DNA from 3 places in the Bradyrhizobium sp. STM 3561 genome. Region 1 is predicted to be linked to each of the others. Evidence: predicted binding sites of a transcription regulator. Region 1 holds the regulator's gene; each other region holds the start of a gene.
The links. Region 1 encodes PhoB, which activates phosphate uptake and scavenging genes when phosphate is short. Its sites were predicted from a motif close to TGTCATNNANCTGTCAT; they were not measured.
Positions count from the first base shown of each region.

Region 2: P6U28_RS11355 (RNA degradosome polyphosphate kinase) is a predicted target of PhoB. The motif match lies at 4,920-4,936, and genes of this name have one in related genera.
Region 3: P6U28_RS20290 (UDP-2,3-diacylglucosamine diphosphatase) is a predicted target of PhoB. The motif match lies at 2,752-2,768, and genes of this name have one in related genera.

Region 1 is NZ_CP120695.1:7,217,618-7,223,544, reverse strand. It holds gene P6U28_RS34180 (Hsp33 family molecular chaperone) at 1-548, opposite strand, end outside; gene argF (ornithine carbamoyltransferase) at 797-1,720, opposite strand; gene P6U28_RS34170 (aspartate aminotransferase family protein) at 1,720-2,928, opposite strand; gene P6U28_RS34165 (GcrA family cell cycle regulator) at 3,390-3,902, shown strand; gene phoB (phosphate regulon transcriptional regulator PhoB) at 4,163-4,870, opposite strand; gene phoU (phosphate signaling complex protein PhoU) at 4,886-5,602, opposite strand; gene pstB (phosphate ABC transporter ATP-binding protein PstB) at 5,614-5,927, opposite strand, start outside.
Region 2 is NZ_CP120695.1:2,466,871-2,472,797, forward strand. It holds gene P6U28_RS11345 (TerC family protein) at 28-888, shown strand; gene ppx (exopolyphosphatase) at 1,137-2,639, opposite strand; gene P6U28_RS11355 (RNA degradosome polyphosphate kinase) at 2,655-4,847, opposite strand; gene P6U28_RS11360 (DnaA ATPase domain-containing protein) at 5,002-5,679, opposite strand; gene P6U28_RS11365 (CDP-alcohol phosphatidyltransferase family protein) at 5,788-5,927, opposite strand, start outside.
Region 3 is NZ_CP120695.1:4,247,342-4,253,268, reverse strand. It holds gene P6U28_RS20300 (PAS domain S-box protein) at 1-1,397, opposite strand, end outside; gene thiD (bifunctional hydroxymethylpyrimidine kinase/phosphomethylpyrimidine kinase) at 1,739-2,539, shown strand; gene P6U28_RS20290 (UDP-2,3-diacylglucosamine diphosphatase) at 2,792-3,604, shown strand; gene P6U28_RS20285 (glycosyltransferase family 1 protein) at 3,604-4,662, shown strand; gene P6U28_RS20280 (threonine/serine dehydratase) at 4,821-5,804, shown strand.

The DNA.
Region 1 (5,927 bases):
TCGCCGACCGCGAGGCGCACGCGCGTCGGGATCTGCTCGGAACGCAGGAAATATTCGTGGGCAGCGTCTTCCAGGCTGCCGCCGTCGAGCGCGACCAGCCCCTGGTAACGACTCATGTCGGGGCCCTGGTCGATGGTCATGGCGAGATGGCCGCGGCCGAGCAGCGCGCCGGAATCCTTCGCCGTGCCCAAGCGCGAGGCATCGAAGCGGGCATAGGCGCGCAGATGGTCCGGCGACTTGTAGTCCACCACCAGGAACGACACCGGGCCGTCGGTCTGGGCCTGAAGAATGAAGCGGCCCTCGAATTTGAGCGCCGAGCCGAGCAGCGTCGTCAGCACGATGGCCTCGCCGAGCAGCTTGCCGACCGGCGCCGGATAGTCGTGCTTGGTGAGAATGTCGTCCAGCGTCGGACCAAGCCGCACCAGACGCCCGCGCACGTCGAGCGCGTCGACCTCGTAAGGCAGCACGGCGTCGTCGATTGGAACCGCCGATGGTGCGCGAACCGGGCCTTCAGGCCCGGTTTTAATGTCAGGGGATTGGGAAACCATGGCGCTTTATCTGGGGTCAGAGAGTGGGAAATGGAAGGGGGGTGAAGCGCCCCAAACTCAGTGTCGTCCCGGGCAAGCGCAAGCGCAGATCCGGCATCCATAACCACAGGATTGGATGATAGCGCGAGCCGAGAACTCCGAGTCCTCGCGGATCGGGGCTCCGCTCTAGACAACGCTGCGCGTCGTCGGGCGCTGCGCTTGTCCGGGACGACGAATAGTATTTGCGGCCGGCGAAACGCCAACCCCCGCTACTTCACCGCGTCGAAGCACCAGGCCAGAATGCCTTTCTGCGCGTGCAGGCGGTTTTCGGCCTCGTCGAACACGACCGATTGCGGGCCATCGATCACCTCGTCGGTGACCTCCTCGCCGCGATGGGCGGGCAGGCAGTGCATGAACAGCGCGTCGGGCTTGGCGAGCGACATCAGCTTGGCATTGACCTGGTAGGGCTTGAGAACGTTGTGGCGGTGCTCACCCTCCTTGTCGCCCATCGACACCCAGGTGTCGGTGACGACGCAATCGGCGCCGCGCACCGCGGCTTCCGGATCGTTGCCGAGCACGATCGGCGCGCCAGTCGCCTTGATCCAGTCGCGCATCGCCTTTTTCGGCGCGAGCTCCGGAGGCGTTGCGACGTTGAGCTGGAATTTGAAACGCTCGGCGGCATGGGCCCAGGACGCCAGCACGTTGTTGTCGTCGCCGGTCCAGGCCACGGTCTTGCCCTCGATCGGGCCGCGATGCTCCTCATAAGTCATGAGGTCGGCCATCACCTGGCACGGATGCGAGCGCCGCGTCAGGCCGTTGATGACGGGCACGGTGGCGTTGGCCGCAAGCTCCAGCAGCGCATCGTGATTGAGGATGCGGATCATGATGGCGTCGACATAGCGCGACAGCACGCGCGCGGTGTCGGCGATGGTCTCGCCGCGGCCGAGCTGCATCTCGGCGCCGGTGAGCATGATCGCCTCGCCGCCGAGCTGGCGCATGCCGACGTCGAACGAGACGCGGGTGCGGGTCGAGGGACGCTCGAAAATCATCGCCAGCGTCTTGCCTTCGAGCGGTCTCACCGGCTGATGCGCCTTCTGCTTCGCCTTCATGGCGGAAGAGGCGGCGAGCATGCTCTTGAGCTCCGACAGCGGCAGCTCGTTGATATCCAGAAAGTGCTTCGGCGACTTGCTCATCAACTTGCCACCCGCTTGGTCTGACTGGACGAGATCGCAGCGCAGGCGCGCTCCAACCGTCCGACGCTGTCCTCGATCTCCGCCTCGGTGACGATCAAGGGTGGCAGGAAGCGCACGACATTGTCGCCAGCCCCGACCGTGAGCAGTTTTTCGCCGCGCAGCGCTGCGACGAGATCGCCCGAGGGCACCACGGCCTTGATGCCGATCAGGAGGCCCTCGCCGCGCACCTCGCTGACGACATCGGGATGACGGTCGATCACGGAGGCGAGCTTCTGCTTGAGCAGCAGCGACATCTTCTGCACGTGGTCGAAGAAGCCGGGCTTGAGCATGACGTCGAGCACGGCGTTCGCAGCCGAGATCGCGAGCGGATTGCCGCCGAAGGTCGAGCCGTGCGAGCCGGGCCCCATGCCAGCGGCCGCCTCCGCGGTCGCCAGCACCGCGCCGATCGGGAAGCCGCCGCCGAGCGCCTTGGCGAGCGACATCACGTCGGGCGTGACGCCGGTGCGCCGATAGGCGAAGAGATCGCCGGTGCGGCCCATGCCGGTCTGCACCTCATCGAAGGCGAGCAATATGCCGTGCTCGTTGCAGAGCTCGCGCAGCGCCTTCAGAAAGCCGGGAGGCGCAGAACGAACGCCACCCTCGCCCTGGATCGGCTCGATCAGGATGCCGGCGGTGTGCGGGCCGATCGCCTTCCTCACGGCGTCGAGGTCGCCATGTGGCACTTGGTCGAACCCGTCCATCGGCGGACCGAAGCCCTCGAGATATTTTGCAGATCCGGTGGCGGCGAGCGTCGCCAGCGTGCGGCCGTGGAAGGCGCCCTCGAAGGTGATGATGCGGTAGCGATCCGGATGTCCGTCGGAGAAGTGATGATGGCGCACCAGCTTGATCACGCCTTCCAGTGCCTCGGCGCCGGAATTGCAGAAGAACACGAAGTCCGCGAAGCTTTCCTTGCACAGACGCGCCGCGAGCTTCTCGCCGTCCGGGCTCTGGAACAGGTTCGACATGTGCCAGAGCTTCGTCGCCTGCTCCTGCAACGCCTTGACCAGCGCGGGATGGACATGGCCGAGCGCATTCACCGCCACGCCCGAGGTGAAATCGAGATAGCGGTCGCCATTGGCCGCGATCAGCCAGCAGCCTTCGCCGCGCTCGAAACCGAGGTCGGCCCTGGCGAAAACGGGAAGCAAATGCGGCGCGGCGCTGTCAGTCATGACGTCACTTGAATGTTGCGGACGGTGTGAGACGTGCATTGCGCAACGCACCATCGACCGGCCCCGGAAAACGAAACGTGCCGCCTTTTAAGGGCGGCACGTGAGACTATCTTATGCCTGGCAAGACGGGTGTCAATGCCGCCCGGAAAGCCTCGCGAAACGCTGAATCCGTAGTCTTGCGGTGCCGATTTTGCGGGGTTTTCACCACGGAACATGTGGAAGCGAGTCGGCGGACTCTTGCGCGGGAGTCACGCCATATTGTAGCGTTTGGACTGTCAGATACGACATCTCGTGCAGCGGTTCTGATCCCAAGAGTCCTCATGTACCGGCGTAAACGTTCGGGCGTCCTTGAGCGCGCCCGGCGAGCCTTAAGGGATTCGGGCGGCACGGGTTTTTCAAGGCTTTAGGCATTCGCTGCGAAGGCCAGAGGTTGGCAGGCGCGCAGCGAGGGAAAGGGTGCAATGACGGTTTTGACCTGGTCCGATGATCGCGTCGAGCAGCTGAAAAAGCTCTGGGAGGCCGGACTTTCGGCCAGCCAGATCGCGGCGGAGCTCGGCAATGTGACCCGCAATGCCGTGATCGGCAAAGTGCATCGGCTCGGTCTGTCCGGCCGCGCCAAGAGCCCTTCATCGGCAGCGCCCCGGCCGCGCAAGGCACGGCCCGCGCAGCACATGATGCGGGTGACCCGCCCCGTCGCACGCGGCAACACCGCGCTGGCGCAGGCCTTCGAGGTCGAGGTGGAGGCCGAACCTGTCACCTACGACAACGTGGTGCCGATGAGCCAGCGGCTGTCGCTGCTGGAATTGAACGAGGCGACCTGCCACTGGCCGGTCGGCGATCCCTCGAGCCCGGATTTCTTCTTCTGCGGCGGCAAGGCGCTCTCCGGCCTGCCCTACTGCGCGCAGCATTCGCGCGTGGCCTATCAACCCACAGCGGATCGCCGCCGCGCGCCGGCGAAGCCGGGCACGCGGTGAGTTTGTTGATCTAGCTGATTGCAAAGACGGCGCCGTCACACGCTGACGGCTCAACATACCCGAAGTCGTCCCGGCAAGCGCGCCACAAGCGCGCGCAGATCCGGGACCAATAGCCACCGCAAGACGTGGTTACGGGGACTCCGAGTTACCCTTTCGCAAAACAATCACGTCCTGTCGTTATGGGTCCCGAATCTGCGCGCGCCTGTCCGGGACGACACTGAGGCTATGGCAGCAGCCCGCTAAAGCAACGCCAGCAAACCTTACGTCTGCTCTGCCTTCGCGAAACGATCGTCCAGCGCATAGCCGGCGCCGCGAACGGTGCGGATCGGGTCCTGCTCGCGGCCTAGATTGAGCAGCTTGCGCAGGCGGCCGATATGGACGTCGACGGTGCGCTCGTCGATGTAGATGTCGCGGCCCCAGACACTGTCGAGCAGCTGCTCGCGCGAGAACACGCGGCCGGGATGCTCCAGGAAGAACTCCAAGAGGCGATATTCGGTCGGGCCGAGATCGATCGGCCGGCCCGAACGCGCTACGCGGCGCTTGTCGCGATCGAGCTCGATATCGCCATAGGCGAGCACGGTGGCGAGCCGCTCGGGGCTCGCGCGCCGCAAGAGGCCCTTCACGCGCGCGAGCAGCTCCGGCACCGAGAACGGCTTGACGATGTAGTCGTCGGCACCGGTCGCAAGTCCACGCACCCGCTCGCTTTCCTCGCCGCGCGCCGTGAGCATGATGATCGGCAGCTGCTTGGTCTCGGGACGGGTACGAAGCCGCCGGCACAGCTCGATGCCTGACAGGCCCGGCAGCATCCAGTCGAGCACGATCAGATCGGGAATGTGCTCCTTGAGGCGGGTGTCGGCGTCATCGCCGCGCATCACCGTCTCGACGTCATAGCCGTCGCCTTCGAGGTTGTAGCGGAGAAGCTCGGTGAGAGCTTCCTCGTCCTCAACCACCATAATGCGTGCGCCCATGTTGTCGTCGCTCCCTTAGGTATTCGGCACCGTCGTGGCGAAGGTCGTCATGTCGCCCTTCGGCCGCTTGTCGGTGATCGCCTGGCCCTCGATCATGTAGAACACGGTCTCGGCGATGTTGGTGGCGTGATCGCCGATCCGCTCGATGTTCTTGGCGCAGAACATCAGGTGGATGCAGAACGAGATGTTGCGCGGGTCCTCCATCATATAGGTGAGGAGTTCGCGGAACAGCGAGGTGCAGATGGCGTCGACCTCCTCGTCGCCCTTCCACACCGCCATCGCCGCCGGCAGATCGTGCGCGGCATAGGCGTCCAGCACCGACTTGACCTGCTGCTGCACGAGATCGGTCATGTGTTCCAGGCCGCGGAACAGCTTGAGCGGATGGAAATCCGTCTCCAGCGCGGCGACGCGCTTGCCCATGTTCTTGGCGAGGTCGCCGATGCGCTCCAGATCGGTCGCGACGCGCATGGCGCCGACGATCTCGCGCAGATCCACCGCCATCGGCTGGCGGCGGGCGATGGTGAGCACGGCGCGCTCCTCGATGCGTTTCTGCAGCGCGTCGAGCTCGGCATCGGTGGTGACGACGCGCTGCCCGAGCGTGACGTCGCGACGGATCAGCGCGTCGACGGAATCGACGATCATGCGCTCGGCGATGCCGCCCATCTCGGCGACCAGGCGGGTGAGCTCCTGGAGGTCGGTGTCGAAGGCCTTTGCGGTATGTTCAGAACCCATGTTCCGTCTCCTCAGCCGAACCGGCCGGTAATGTAATCCTGCGTGCGCCGGTCGCTCGGCGACGTGAATATCTTGCTGGTGTCGTCGAACTCGATCAACTCGCCGAGATACATGAAGGCGGTCTTGTCGGAGACACGCGCCGCCTGCTGCATGTTGTGGGTGACGATCGCGATCGTGTAGTTCTCGGACAGTTCCTGGATCAGCTCCTCGACCTTGGCGGTCGAGATCGGGTCGAGCGCCGAGCAGGGCTCGTCGAACAGGATCACCTCGGGCCGCACTGCGACTGTGCGGGCGATGCAGAGGCGCTGCTGCTGGCCGCCGGAGA
Region 2 (5,927 bases), 3.6 Mb from region 1:
TAAGGCGACGGAGCGAAAGGACGTATTGTGAGCTGGCTCTGGCAGATCTTCGATCCCGCTACGATCGGGGCATTCTTCACCCAGTTTCGCAACGAGATGGCCGCACCGACCTTCTGGATCGCGGTCGGTAAGATCATCTGGATCAACATCCTGCTCTCCGGCGACAACGCGCTGGTGATCGCGCTCGCCTGCCGCGGCCTCAATCCGCGGCACCGGCTCTGGGGCATGATCTTCGGTGCCGGCGCAGCCGTGATGCTGCGCATCATCTTCACCGGCATCGTCGCGAGCCTGATGGAGCTGCCGTACCTCAAGCTCGTCGGCGGCCTCGCGCTGATCGTGATCGCGGCCAAGCTGCTGGTGCCGGAAAACGAGGAGGGCGACGACGTCGAGTCCGCCTCGCATCTGTGGCAGGCCGTGCAGATCGTCGTGGTCGCCGATATCGTCATGAGTCTCGACAACGTCATCGCGGTCGCCGCTGCGGCCAATGGCAGCGTGCCGCTCTTGATCCTCGGCCTCGCCATCAGCGTGCCGCTAATCGTCGCCGGCGCGGCGCTGATCATGGCGCTGCTCGCAAAGCTGCCGGTGCTGGTCTGGGCCGGCGCGGCGCTGCTCGGCTGGATCGCGGGAGAGGTGATCGCGACCGACCCGGGGGTCGCGCCGAGGCTGCACACGTTGTTCGACGGCCCGCTCGGTGCCTCGCTGGACAGCATGCTCGGCGCGCTGCACATCCCGCCGCAGTTCGGCCATGGCGGCGGAGGCGGCGAATATCTCTGCGCCGCGCTCGGCGTTGTGGTCGTGCTGGTGGCCGGCTCGATCTGGCGCCGGCGCAGCCTGATCCAGGCAGAGCTGGACTCCTCCGAAGGCCACGCCAAGGCCTCGGCGGAGTGATCTCGACGGCAGCCGGTGCCGCACCGGTTGCGAATCTGGGATGCCGCGCGGGGTTAGTCAGGCCGTCGCAGCGCTTCGCGGTCTCCCCAAATTGGATCTTATCTCCTTCTAAACTCCTGAAAATAAAGGCGGTTTCATTGACTCGCTGACTGTTCCCGCGGCACGTCCGCCGCCGAGCGTGGACCATGATTTCGTGATGACGGTGCGAGGCGCCGCCGCCTATCCGCGACGGATTCGCACTTTGGACTTCAGCGCCGCACGATCGAGCCGGCACGGCCAATCAGGCGGGCGAGCTGCTTGAAGCGGCTGCCGACGCGGTCGGCGACGAGGTCGACGAGCCGGTGCTCGAACACCAGCATCAATTTGCGTCCCTGAGTGCGGAAATGCGTGGCGGGGAGGACGCCCGGACGCGCCGCCGAGATCAGATGCGCGACACGGAATGCCGCGCCCAGCAGGCGGGCGCGTTCGAGCTGGGCCGGCGTCAGCAGCTCCTGCATGGTGGCCGGCGGCTGGTTTTCCTCGCTGAGACCCGCATAGCGGTAGAACACGGACAGGCCGACGAAGGCGCGCTCAGTGTGGGTGATCGCACCGAAATTGCCGTTGACGACGAGGCTCAGCGTCTGCTCGCCGCGATGGTCGGGATGCACGCGCCAGCCGATGTCGGAGAGCAGACACGCGGTGTGGCGGAGGCGACGGTCCTCCTCGGTCTCGCGCAACTTCACGACGCGCACCAGGCGGTCGGTCCAGGCGATCAGCTCGCGGGCGTGTTTCGCCGAGCGTGACAGCAACTGGTTCAGCTCCTCGGCCGCGCAGATCAGCCCGTCCTTGTTGCGTTCGGTCTCCGGCAGCTTCTCGTGCAACAGGCCCTCGCGCACGCCGAAGGTGGAGAACACGATCCTGCTGGGTTTGGCGACGCGGATGATGTGCTCGAGCACCAGCGCCGCATAGGTGAGAAGCGGGCGCCGCGCATCGGCGACGATCTCGATGTCGGCAAGCATGTTGGCGGCAGCGAGGCGCCGGAGACGGCGCGAGAAGTCGAGCGCTTCGGCGGCCGAAATCGAGTAGCCGTGCATCACCTGGAGCGGATAGCCGCTCTGGATGATGTGGATGCGCGCGAGCGCGCGCCAAGTGCCGCCGACGGCATAAAAGGTGCGGCCGCGGCCCGCGGTGAGTTGCGGCACCTCGTCGAGCTCCTCGCGCACGATGCGATCGGCGCGCTTGAGCGATTTGTGCGCGAGGTCCTGGAGTGCGAGACCGCCGAGCGGCAGCGTCACACCGCTGCGCACGGCGTTCTTGCGCACGTCGATCAGCTCGAGCGAGCCGCCGCCGAGGTCGCCGACGATGCCGTCGGGAAGGTGAATGCCGGAGATCACGCCGAGCGCCGACAGCCGCGCCTCGCGCGGGCCCGACAGGATCTCGATCTTCACCGCGCAGATGCGCTCGGCCTTGGCGATGAAGTCGGGCCCGTTGGAGGCATCGCGGCAGGCCGCGGTCGCAATCGCGAACACGCGCCCGACCTGCATCACGCGGCACAATGCGCGAAAGCGCTTGAGCGAGGTCAGCGCCTTGTCGACGGCGTCGGGCGCGAGCAGACCCGTGCTCTGCACCTCGCGCCCGAGGCCGCAGAGCGTCTTCTCGTTGAAGATCGGGATGAGGCTCCGCGACAGTCCCTCGTAGACGACGAGACGGACCGAGTTGGATCCGATGTCGATCACCGCGACGCTGGAGCCGCGCTTGCGCGGCCGCTTCACGTCGCAAATCCCCGATCAGGATTGATGGCGTTCGTTCCGGCGCGTGAGACGACGCGGCGAGGATTCCTTGAGCGACTTTCCACGGCCAGACAGACTCGGATTAGTCATGAAGTAGTTGTGGACGTTGAAAGGCTCCTCGCCCTTCGCGGCCTTCATACGCGTTGAAGACCCATCCGGCAACAACTGCCAGCTCTGCTCGTTGTCCTTCAGGTTCGCGACCATGATCTGTTCGAGAACCTGCTGATGCACCGTGGGATTTTGCAGCGGACACAGCACCTCGACGCGGCGGTCGAGGTTGCGCGGCATCATGTCGGCGGACGAGATATACACAGCCGCTTTCGCGCCCGGCAGGCCCTGACCCATGCCGAAGCAGTAGATTCGGCCATGTTCCAGGAAACGTCCGATGATCGACTTGACGCGGATGTTCTCCGACAGGCCGGGGATGCCGGGCCTGAGGCAGCAGATGCCGCGCACCACGAGCTCGACCTGGACGCCGGCCTGGGAGGCCTCGTAGAGCGCGTCGATGATGTCGGGGTCGACCAGCGCGTTCATCTTCATCCAGACCGCGCCGGGCCGGCCGTGCCGCGCATGCGCGGTCTCGCCTTGAATGTGCTCGATGATGCGTTTGCGCAAGGTCAGTGGCGACACCGCCATCTTTTCCAGATCGCTCGGCGCGGCATAGCCGGTGATGAAATTGAACACGCGCGCGGCATCACGGCCGATGGTCGGATCGGAGGTGAAATAGGAGAGGTCGGTGTAGATGCGCGCGGTGACCGGGTGATAGTTGCCGGTGCCGGTATGGACGTAAGTCGTCAGGCTGCCGCCCTCGCGGCGCACCACCATCGAGAGTTTGGCGTGCGTCTTCAATTCGAGGAAGCCGTAGACGACCTGTACGCCGGCGCGTTCGAGGTCGCGCGCCCAGCGGATGTTGGCCTCCTCGTCGAAGCGCGCCTTGAGCTCGATCAGCGCGGTGACGGACTTGCCGGCCTCGGCGGCCTCCGCCAGCGCGCGCACGATCGGCGAGTTGTTGGAGGTGCGGTAGAGCGTCTGCTTGATCGCGACGACGTCGGGGTCGCGCGCGGCCTGCTGCAGGAACTGCACGACGACGTCGAAGGACTCATAGGGATGGTGGACGATCAGGTCCTTCTGCCGGATCGCGGCAAAGATGTCGCCGCCATGCTCGCGCACGCGCTCGGGATGGCGCGGCACGTAGGGGGTGAATTCGAGGTCGGGCCGGTCGAGGCGGGTGAGCTGCGACAGCTCGTTCATGGCCTGCACGCCGTCGACCAGGAAGACCTCGTCGTCGGCGGCCGACAGCGCATGCTGCACGAAGCTGCGCAACTCCTCCGGCATCTTGGCGTCGATCTCGAGCCGGATCACCGATCCGCGGCGGCGGCGCTTGAGCGCGGTCTCGAACAGGCGGACGAGGTCTTCGGCCTCTTCCTCGATTTCGAGCTCGGAGTCGCGGATGATCCGGAAGGCGCCCTGGCCGTGCAGATTGTAGCCGGGGAACAGGCGGTTGATGAACAGGGCGGTCGCCTGTTCCAGCGAGATCAGCCGGACGGTCTTGCCGTCGGCTGGCAGGCGGATGAAGCGGTCGATCTTGCCCGGCATGCGGATCAGCGCGTTCATCTGCTTGCCGTCGGCGGCGCGCGTGAGCTGCAGCGCAATGGTGAAGCCGAGGCTCGGAATGAACGGGAAGGGGTGGGCGGGGTCGATCGCGAGCGGCGTCAGCAGCGGGAACACGTTGTTGAGGAAGTAGTCCTCGATCCAGGTCCGTTCCGCCCTGGTGACGTCCTTGCCCTCGACCAGCACGATGCCGACATCGGCCAGCGTGCCGCGCAGATCGCGCCAGATCGCCTGCTGGTCGGAAGCGAGCTGGATCACGGTGCGGTTGATCAGCGCGAGCTGCTCCGACGGCGTCAGGCCGTCTGGACTGCGCTCGGCAATCCCCTCGCGCACCTGGGCCTTGATGCCGGCGACGCGGACCATGAAGAACTCGTCGAGGTTATTCGCCGAAATCGACAGGAATCGCACCCGCTCCAGCACAGGGTGGCTGGGATTGACCGATTCCTCGAGGACGCGGCGGTTGAAATGCAGCCAGGACAGCTCGCGGTTGATGAACCGTTCGGGGCTGGATGCGATCGCCGGCAGGGCCTCAGTTTCCGGGGCTTTCTCTTTGGTTTCAACAGCTTGCGCAGAGTCCATCAAAAGTCGGTCCATCCAGTTCAGCCCAATTGCGACTTACGCGCAAAATCGGCGGGAGCATGTGTTAGAGCGATGACGTTTCGATGACATTGATGTTCCGCCGCTCCGCCGCGTCAAGGCGGGTTTCAGGCCGCTCTGGAAGACCGCGAGCCGGTCAGGCGTCCCGGAGCAGCTCGGCGGCCAGCATCCGGGTGACGGGGCGGCCGAGCCGCAGGGCTTCGCTGTCGAGCAGTTCCACGGCCTGCCGGGCGGCGGCCGAGGACCGCTCCAGGCGGGTGGCGAGATAGCCGACCACGCTCTCGTCGACGGTGAGCTGGCGGTCGGCGCAGAACTTGACGATCAGGCCGCGGAAGAGCTGGTCGTCGGGGGGCAGCAGCGCGACCACGGGAACGGCCCGCAGACGCGAGCGCAGGTCGCGAAGCTCGATCTCCAGCGCGGCCGGCACCTCGCGTCCGGTGAAGAGGACGTAGGCACCGTCCTCGCGGGCGAGGTTCATCAGGTGAAACAGGGCGCGCTCGTCAAAATCCTTGGCCTTGAGATCCTCGACCACCAGTGCGCCGGTGGCGAGCGCGCCGGGAACGCCAGCGGCAGTCAGCGCATTGGCGGTGGTCGAGCGGGCGCCTGATAGCTCGGCCCAGATCGCGGCGAGATGGCTCTTGCCGCTTCCTTCCGGGCCAGCCAGCCACATGATCCGGTTCGGCCATTCCGGCCAGCTGTCGATCAGGCCCAGAGCGGCGGCATTGGCGGGGCCTTCGAGGAAATTGTCCCGGCTCAGGCTCTCCGCATGCGGAAGTGAAAACGCCAATTGTCGGGGATGAACGCGGCCTGCCACGCTTGCTTTGCTCCATGCCGGCCCGCCGGCCCGTCTGAAGAGGTTGGACTTGATCTTGCGGGACTTGATCTTGCGGGACTTGGCCTTTTGCGGGGCCGTATCCTCACCTCATTTGGCCTCGATCGTGCTCATGTGCCGTAGCCACTCGACGAGGTAGAGCGACACGGAGGAAAGCGTGAAGACGGTGACGAGGCCCATCAGGATGATATCATAAGGGGCCGGCTTGAAGCCGAAGGCAAGCGCCGCCA
Region 3 (5,927 bases), 3.0 Mb from region 1:
CCGGAGCCCTTGCCGACCTCTTTGGTGGTGAAGAACGGCTCGAAGACGCGTGCGGTGACATCAGCCGTCATGCCTTCGCCGTCGTCGGTGACCGAGATCAACGCGTAGGCACCGGGTGCGACTTCAGGGTGAAGGGCTCGATAGTCGTCGTCGATCGCAGCCAACTCCGTGCTCAGCGTCAGATGTCCTCCCGATGGCATGGCATCCTGCGCGTTGAGCGCGAGGTTCAGCACGGCGGATTCGAGCTGGGCGCGGTCGGCAAAGGCCAGGATCGTGCCGGGCCCGGAGGTCGTCCTGATCTCGATGTCCTCGCGCAAGGTGCGCTTGAGCAGCTTGAACATGGAGTCGAGCAGGCTCCGGCAATCGATCGTCTGAGGTTGGAGCAGCTGGCGGCGGCTGAAGGCGAGCAGTCGCTGCGTCAGCTCGGCTCCCCGTTCGCCCGACTGGCAGATGTCGTCGGCAAAGCGCCTGAGATCGGGCCTCTCCTTGAGCTGCTCGCTCAGGTGCTCGGCATTGCCGATGATGACGGTCAGGAGGTTGTTGAAGTCGTGCGCGATGCCGCCGGAGAGCTGGCCGACCGTCTCCATCTTCTGCGCCTGCTGAAGCTGCTGCTCGGTCAGCTTGCGCGCGGTCAGGTCGTGGACGATGCCGACGAAGATCAACTCGCCGTCCTGTCGCGCCTGGCCCACCGACAGGTCCACCGGAAAGGTCGAGCCGTCCTTGCGCAGGCCGATGGCCTCGCCGCCGGTCGCGAAATGCCTCGCCTGGCCGGCGGGTGCCGCATCAGCGTCGGGCATCAGCATGCCGACGTTGCGGTTCATCACCTCGTCGGCACGGTAGCCGAACATGCGCTCGCAGGCCGGATTGAACAGCAGGATGCGGTCCTGCGCATCGAACAGGAAGACGCCGTCGACCGCGGTCTCGACGATCGCGGTCAGGCGCGCAACGCTCTCGCGCATCGCGCGCTGGGCGTCCCGGACCTGTTGCAGCAGCAGCGTGGCGTCCCGGCTCTTGATTTCCTCCTCCTCGAGCGCGGCCTGGACCTGCCGCAGCTCGAATGGCGAGGGGATCGTCAGGATCTTCGGCAATAGCGGCCAGAGCGCAGCGGCGGTGAGGACCGACGCGACCGCCGTGGCTGCCTTGACGAGGCCCTCGATGCCGTAGACCGGAACCCAGAGCGTATAGATCGACAGCACATGGGTCAGGCCGCAGGCCATGATGAAGATCGCAAACGCCCAATAGACCCAGCCGAACTTGAGGTCGCGCCGCTTGGTGACGAGGATGGCAAGGGCAAAGGGGATCGAGAAATAAGCGGCGGCGATGCAGGCGTCGGAAACGACGTGAAGCCCGATCAGCTCCGGCTCCCATAACAGGCAGATGCCGTGCGGCGAAAGCATGGACGAGTCGAGGAGACGTTCGAAGAAGGCCCACATCGTTCCACCCCAAGGTTCTGTTCCAGGTGGTTTGCGGGCCGCGGCGGCCTGCAACGTCGGTGTCGCTGGACAGTTCCACCACCTGTGTCTCACGCAACCGGCGAAGCACGCTAAGGTTAGAGACTATACCAAGGGAGCGGCAAGGTTGCATTTTTCAAGCCCGCATGATTGCGGGCTCCTGGCCGCGCCTTGCCCGACTGATTCGCGCGCTGCGCGACGGGTTTGCGAATCGGCAACGCTTGCTGCTGTTCCATGGGCGCGCTAGGAGAGGCCATGGCGGCGTCCTCAAGCAAATGTATCCGGCGATGACGACCCCGGTCGCACTCACCATCGCCGGCTCCGATTCGAGCGGCGGCGCCGGCATCCAGGCGGACCTGAAGACCTTCGCCGCGCTCGGCGTCTACGGCGCATCCGTGATCACGGCGCTGACGGCGCAGAACACGCGCGGCGTCACCGGCATTCACGCGGCGCCGGCCGAGTTCGTCACCGCACAGATGGACGCGGTGTTCTCCGATCTCGAAGTCGGCGCGGTGAAGATCGGCATGGTGGCCCAGGCCGCCAGCATAGATGCGATCGCGGCCGCGCTGTCGCGCTGGGCGTTCCGGCACGTCGTGCTCGATCCCGTGATGGTGGCAACGTCCGGCGACCGCCTGCTGGCCTCCGAGGCCGTCGACGCCCTGCGCACCAAGCTGATACCGCTGGCCACCGTGATCACGCCGAACCTGCCGGAAGCCGCGGCCCTGCTCGACGAGCCGATGGCCGCAAGCGAGGCCGAGATCGAAAGCCAGGGCCGCCGCCTGCTGTCGCTCGGCTGCCGCGCCGTCCTGGTCAAGGGCGGCCATGGGGAGGGCGCGGAGAGCATCGATTATCTGGTCGGTGCCGACACCACGATCGCGCTCGCCGCGCCGCGCCTCCCCACCAAGAACACCCATGGGACGGGCTGTTCGTTGTCCTCAGCCATCGCCGCGGGGCTGGCCAAGGGCGAGGGCCTGGAAAACGCCGTGCGCAACGCCAAGGCCTGGATCAGCGCCGCGATCGGCGCCGCCGACCGCTTCAGCGTCGGGCACGGCCACGCGCCGATCCATCATTTCCACAAGTTCTACTGACGCTGGGGCCCGCGGAAGCGCGCCCGTTCATCGGTTTAGCGCGGCTCGCGTGGGGCTAGTTCACCCTCCCACTCCGGGGCTCCAGGGGAGGACAGGATTGCTGCCGGCACCGCCTGCGGCGCCATGTCGCCTGATTGTCGCATGCGACTGATATTCGCGGGGCAGGGCGAGGCGAAGTTTGATTCGTATCTGAGGTGCCTCAAGGTTCAATCGGTCATCCCCCTGTCACGGGACATTGTTACAGGCTGGCGCATGGGAAGTTACGATGTGAGTGACGAGAGCCCCGAGCGGCGCTTTCGCACGCTGTTCATCTCCGATGTCCATCTCGGAGCCCGCGGTTCTCAAGCCGATCTTCTGCTCGACTTCCTGCGCTATCATGATGCCGACACCATCTATCTCGTCGGCGACATCGTCGACGGCTGGGCGCTGAAATCGAGCTGGCACTGGCCGCAATCGCACAACGACCTCGTCCAGAAGCTTCTGCGCAAGGCGCGCAAGGGTGCCAAGATCATCTACATTCCCGGCAATCACGACGAGTTCCTGCGCAATTATTACGGCACGCATTTCGGCGGCATCGACGTGGTCGAGAACACCGTCCACACCGGCGTGGACGGCAAGCGTTATCTCGTCATCCACGGCGACATCTTCGATCTCGTGGTGCAGAACGCGCGCTGGCTCGCCCATCTCGGCGACAAGGCCTACGACTTCGCGATCCAGATGAATCGCTTCGTCAACTTCTTCCGGCGCATGTTCGGCGTGCCCTATTGGTCGCTGTCGCAATGGGCCAAGCAGAAGGTCAAGAACGCCGTCAATTATATCGGCGCGTTCGAGCAGGCACTCGCCGCCGAGGCACGGCGCCATGAGGCCGATGGCGTGATCTGCGGCCACATCCACTACGCCGTCATCCGCGACGAGGCCGGCATCCGCTACATGAATTGCGGCGACTGGGTCGAGAGCTGCACGGCCCTCGTCGAACATGATGATGGCCATTTCGAGATCATCACCTGGGCGGATCAGTTGCGGAAGCCGGTGCCGGTGCCACAGGTCGCGGCAAGGGCGGCCTGATGCGCATCCTGGTCGCGACCGACGCCTGGCACCCGCAAGTCAACGGTGTGGTTCGGACGCTGACCAAGCTTGCTGACGCCGCCAAGGCGCTTCGCGTTGAAGGTGTTGGCGTCGAATTCTCGTTCCTGACGCCGCAATCATTCCGCACCTTCGCGATGCCGAGCTATCGCGATTTGCGCCTCGCCATGCCGCGTCCGGCGCGGATCGCGCGGCTGATCGAAGAGGCGCGGCCCGACAGCATCCATATTGCGACCGAGGGGCCGATCGGTCTGATGGTCCGCCGCTATTGCCGCCAGCGCAGGCTGCCGTTCACCACCAGTTTCCACACCCGCTTTCCCGAATATGTCCGCGCCCGCGTGCCGGTGCCGGGTTCGCTGATCTGGCGGGCGCTGCGCCGTTTCCACAGCCCCAGCCGCGCCGTGATGGCGGCGACCCCTGCGCTCGCGCGCGAATTGACCGGGCGCGGTTTCGACAACGTCGTGCTGTGGCCGCGCGGCGTGGACACAAGGCTGTTCCATCCCCGCGTCATTGATCTCTGCCTGCCGGCGCCCGTATTCCTGTCGGTGGGGCGGGTCGCGGTGGAGAAGAATCTCGAGGCGTTCCTGGACCTCGACCTGCCCGGCACCAAGGTGGTCGTCGGCGACGGCCCGGCGCGCGCCTCGCTGGAAGAGGCCTATCCCGATGCGATCTTCCTCGGCGAGAAGCATGGCGAGGAACTGGCGGATATCTATGCGGCCGCCGACGTGTTCGTGTTCCCCAGCAAGACCGACACTTTCGGCCTGGTCCTGCTGGAAGCGCTGGCGAGCGGCCTGCCGGTTGCGGCCTTCCCCGTGAAGGGGCCGCGCGACGTGATCGGCGACGCGCCGGTCGGCGCGCTCGATCATGATCTGCGCAATGCCTGCTTCGCCGCACTCGACATCTCCCGGCAGGACTGCGTCGCGTTTGCCGCCAATTACACCTGGGAAGCCTCGGCGCGGGTCTTCATCGACAGCATCCTGGCGGTCGGCGCGGTGCTGCCCGGCCGGACCGGCGCGGAACAGCCGCGCCAGGTCGCCTAGAGCTATTTCGATCCGATGGATCGAATTGGCTCTAGATTCTTGTTTTGACGCGTTTTCTTCACGCGAACCGGTAGCCACTTCGCTCGAAAACGCTGCGGAGAAAATCCTCTCGCGGAGGTGTCTTGCCCGGGCCTGACCGGCCGCGATAACATTCCGCCATGACCGAACAGGCCCTTCCGGTCGGCCCTGCCGACATCGATGCCGCGGCGCGCGTGATCGCGCCTTACGCCATCCGCACCCCGCTGTTGTCCTTCCCCGTGCTCAACGAGCGCGTTGGCGCAAAGGTGTTCCTGAAGCCGGAGATGCTCCAGCGGACCGGCTCCTTCAAGTTCCGTGGCGCGTTCAACAAGGTGTTCTCGATTCCGCAGGACAAGCGTGCCGGCGGCGTCGTCGCGTTCTCCTCCGGCAACCACGCCCAGGGCGTGGCGGCCGCGGCAAAAATTCTCGATATGCAGGCGACCATCGTGATGCCCGCGGATGCGCCGTTGTCAAAGCGCGAGCGCACCAAATCCTACGGCGCCGAGGTCGTGCTTTACGATCGCGACAAGGACGACCGCGAGGCGATCTCGCGCGGCATCGCCGAGAAACGCGGCGCAACACTTGTTAAACCCTATGACGATCCCTTCGTGATCGCAGGGCAGGGCACCGCCGGCCGCGAGATTGCGGAAGACATGGCAACGCTCGGCCTCAGCCCCGACGTCGTGGTGGCGCCGGCCTCCGGCGGCGGCCTGATCGCGGGCGTCGCCACGGCGGTGAAGGCGCGCTATCCGTCAGCCGAGATCGTGGTGGCCGAGCCCGAGGCATTCGACGATCACGGCATTTCGCTGACCGCCGGCCATCGCGAGCCGCACCCGCCGGCGGGGCGCACAATCTGCGATGCGCTGATGGCCCTGATGCCGGGCGAGATGACCTTTGCGATCAACAGCAAGCTCCTGGCGCGCGGCGTCACGGCTTCGGACAAGGAAGTCGGCGCGGCCGTGGCGTTCGCCTATCGCGAGCTGAAGCTGGTGGTGGAGCCCGGCGGCGCCGTCGGCCTCGCCGCGCTACTCGCGGGCCGGCTCGATGTCTCTGGGAAGAACGTCGTCATCGTGCTCTCCGGCGGCAATGTCGATGCGGATCTGTTCGCCGAGCTGGTGGCCTGATTTCTGACTGAACGGACCGAGGGAGCTCGGTCCACCTCTCCCCGACGGGGAGAAGTCGGATTGCTATGGCGCGCAATTGCGCGCCTGAGCAATCCGGGTGAGGGGCCGCGGCATCCAGTGAGA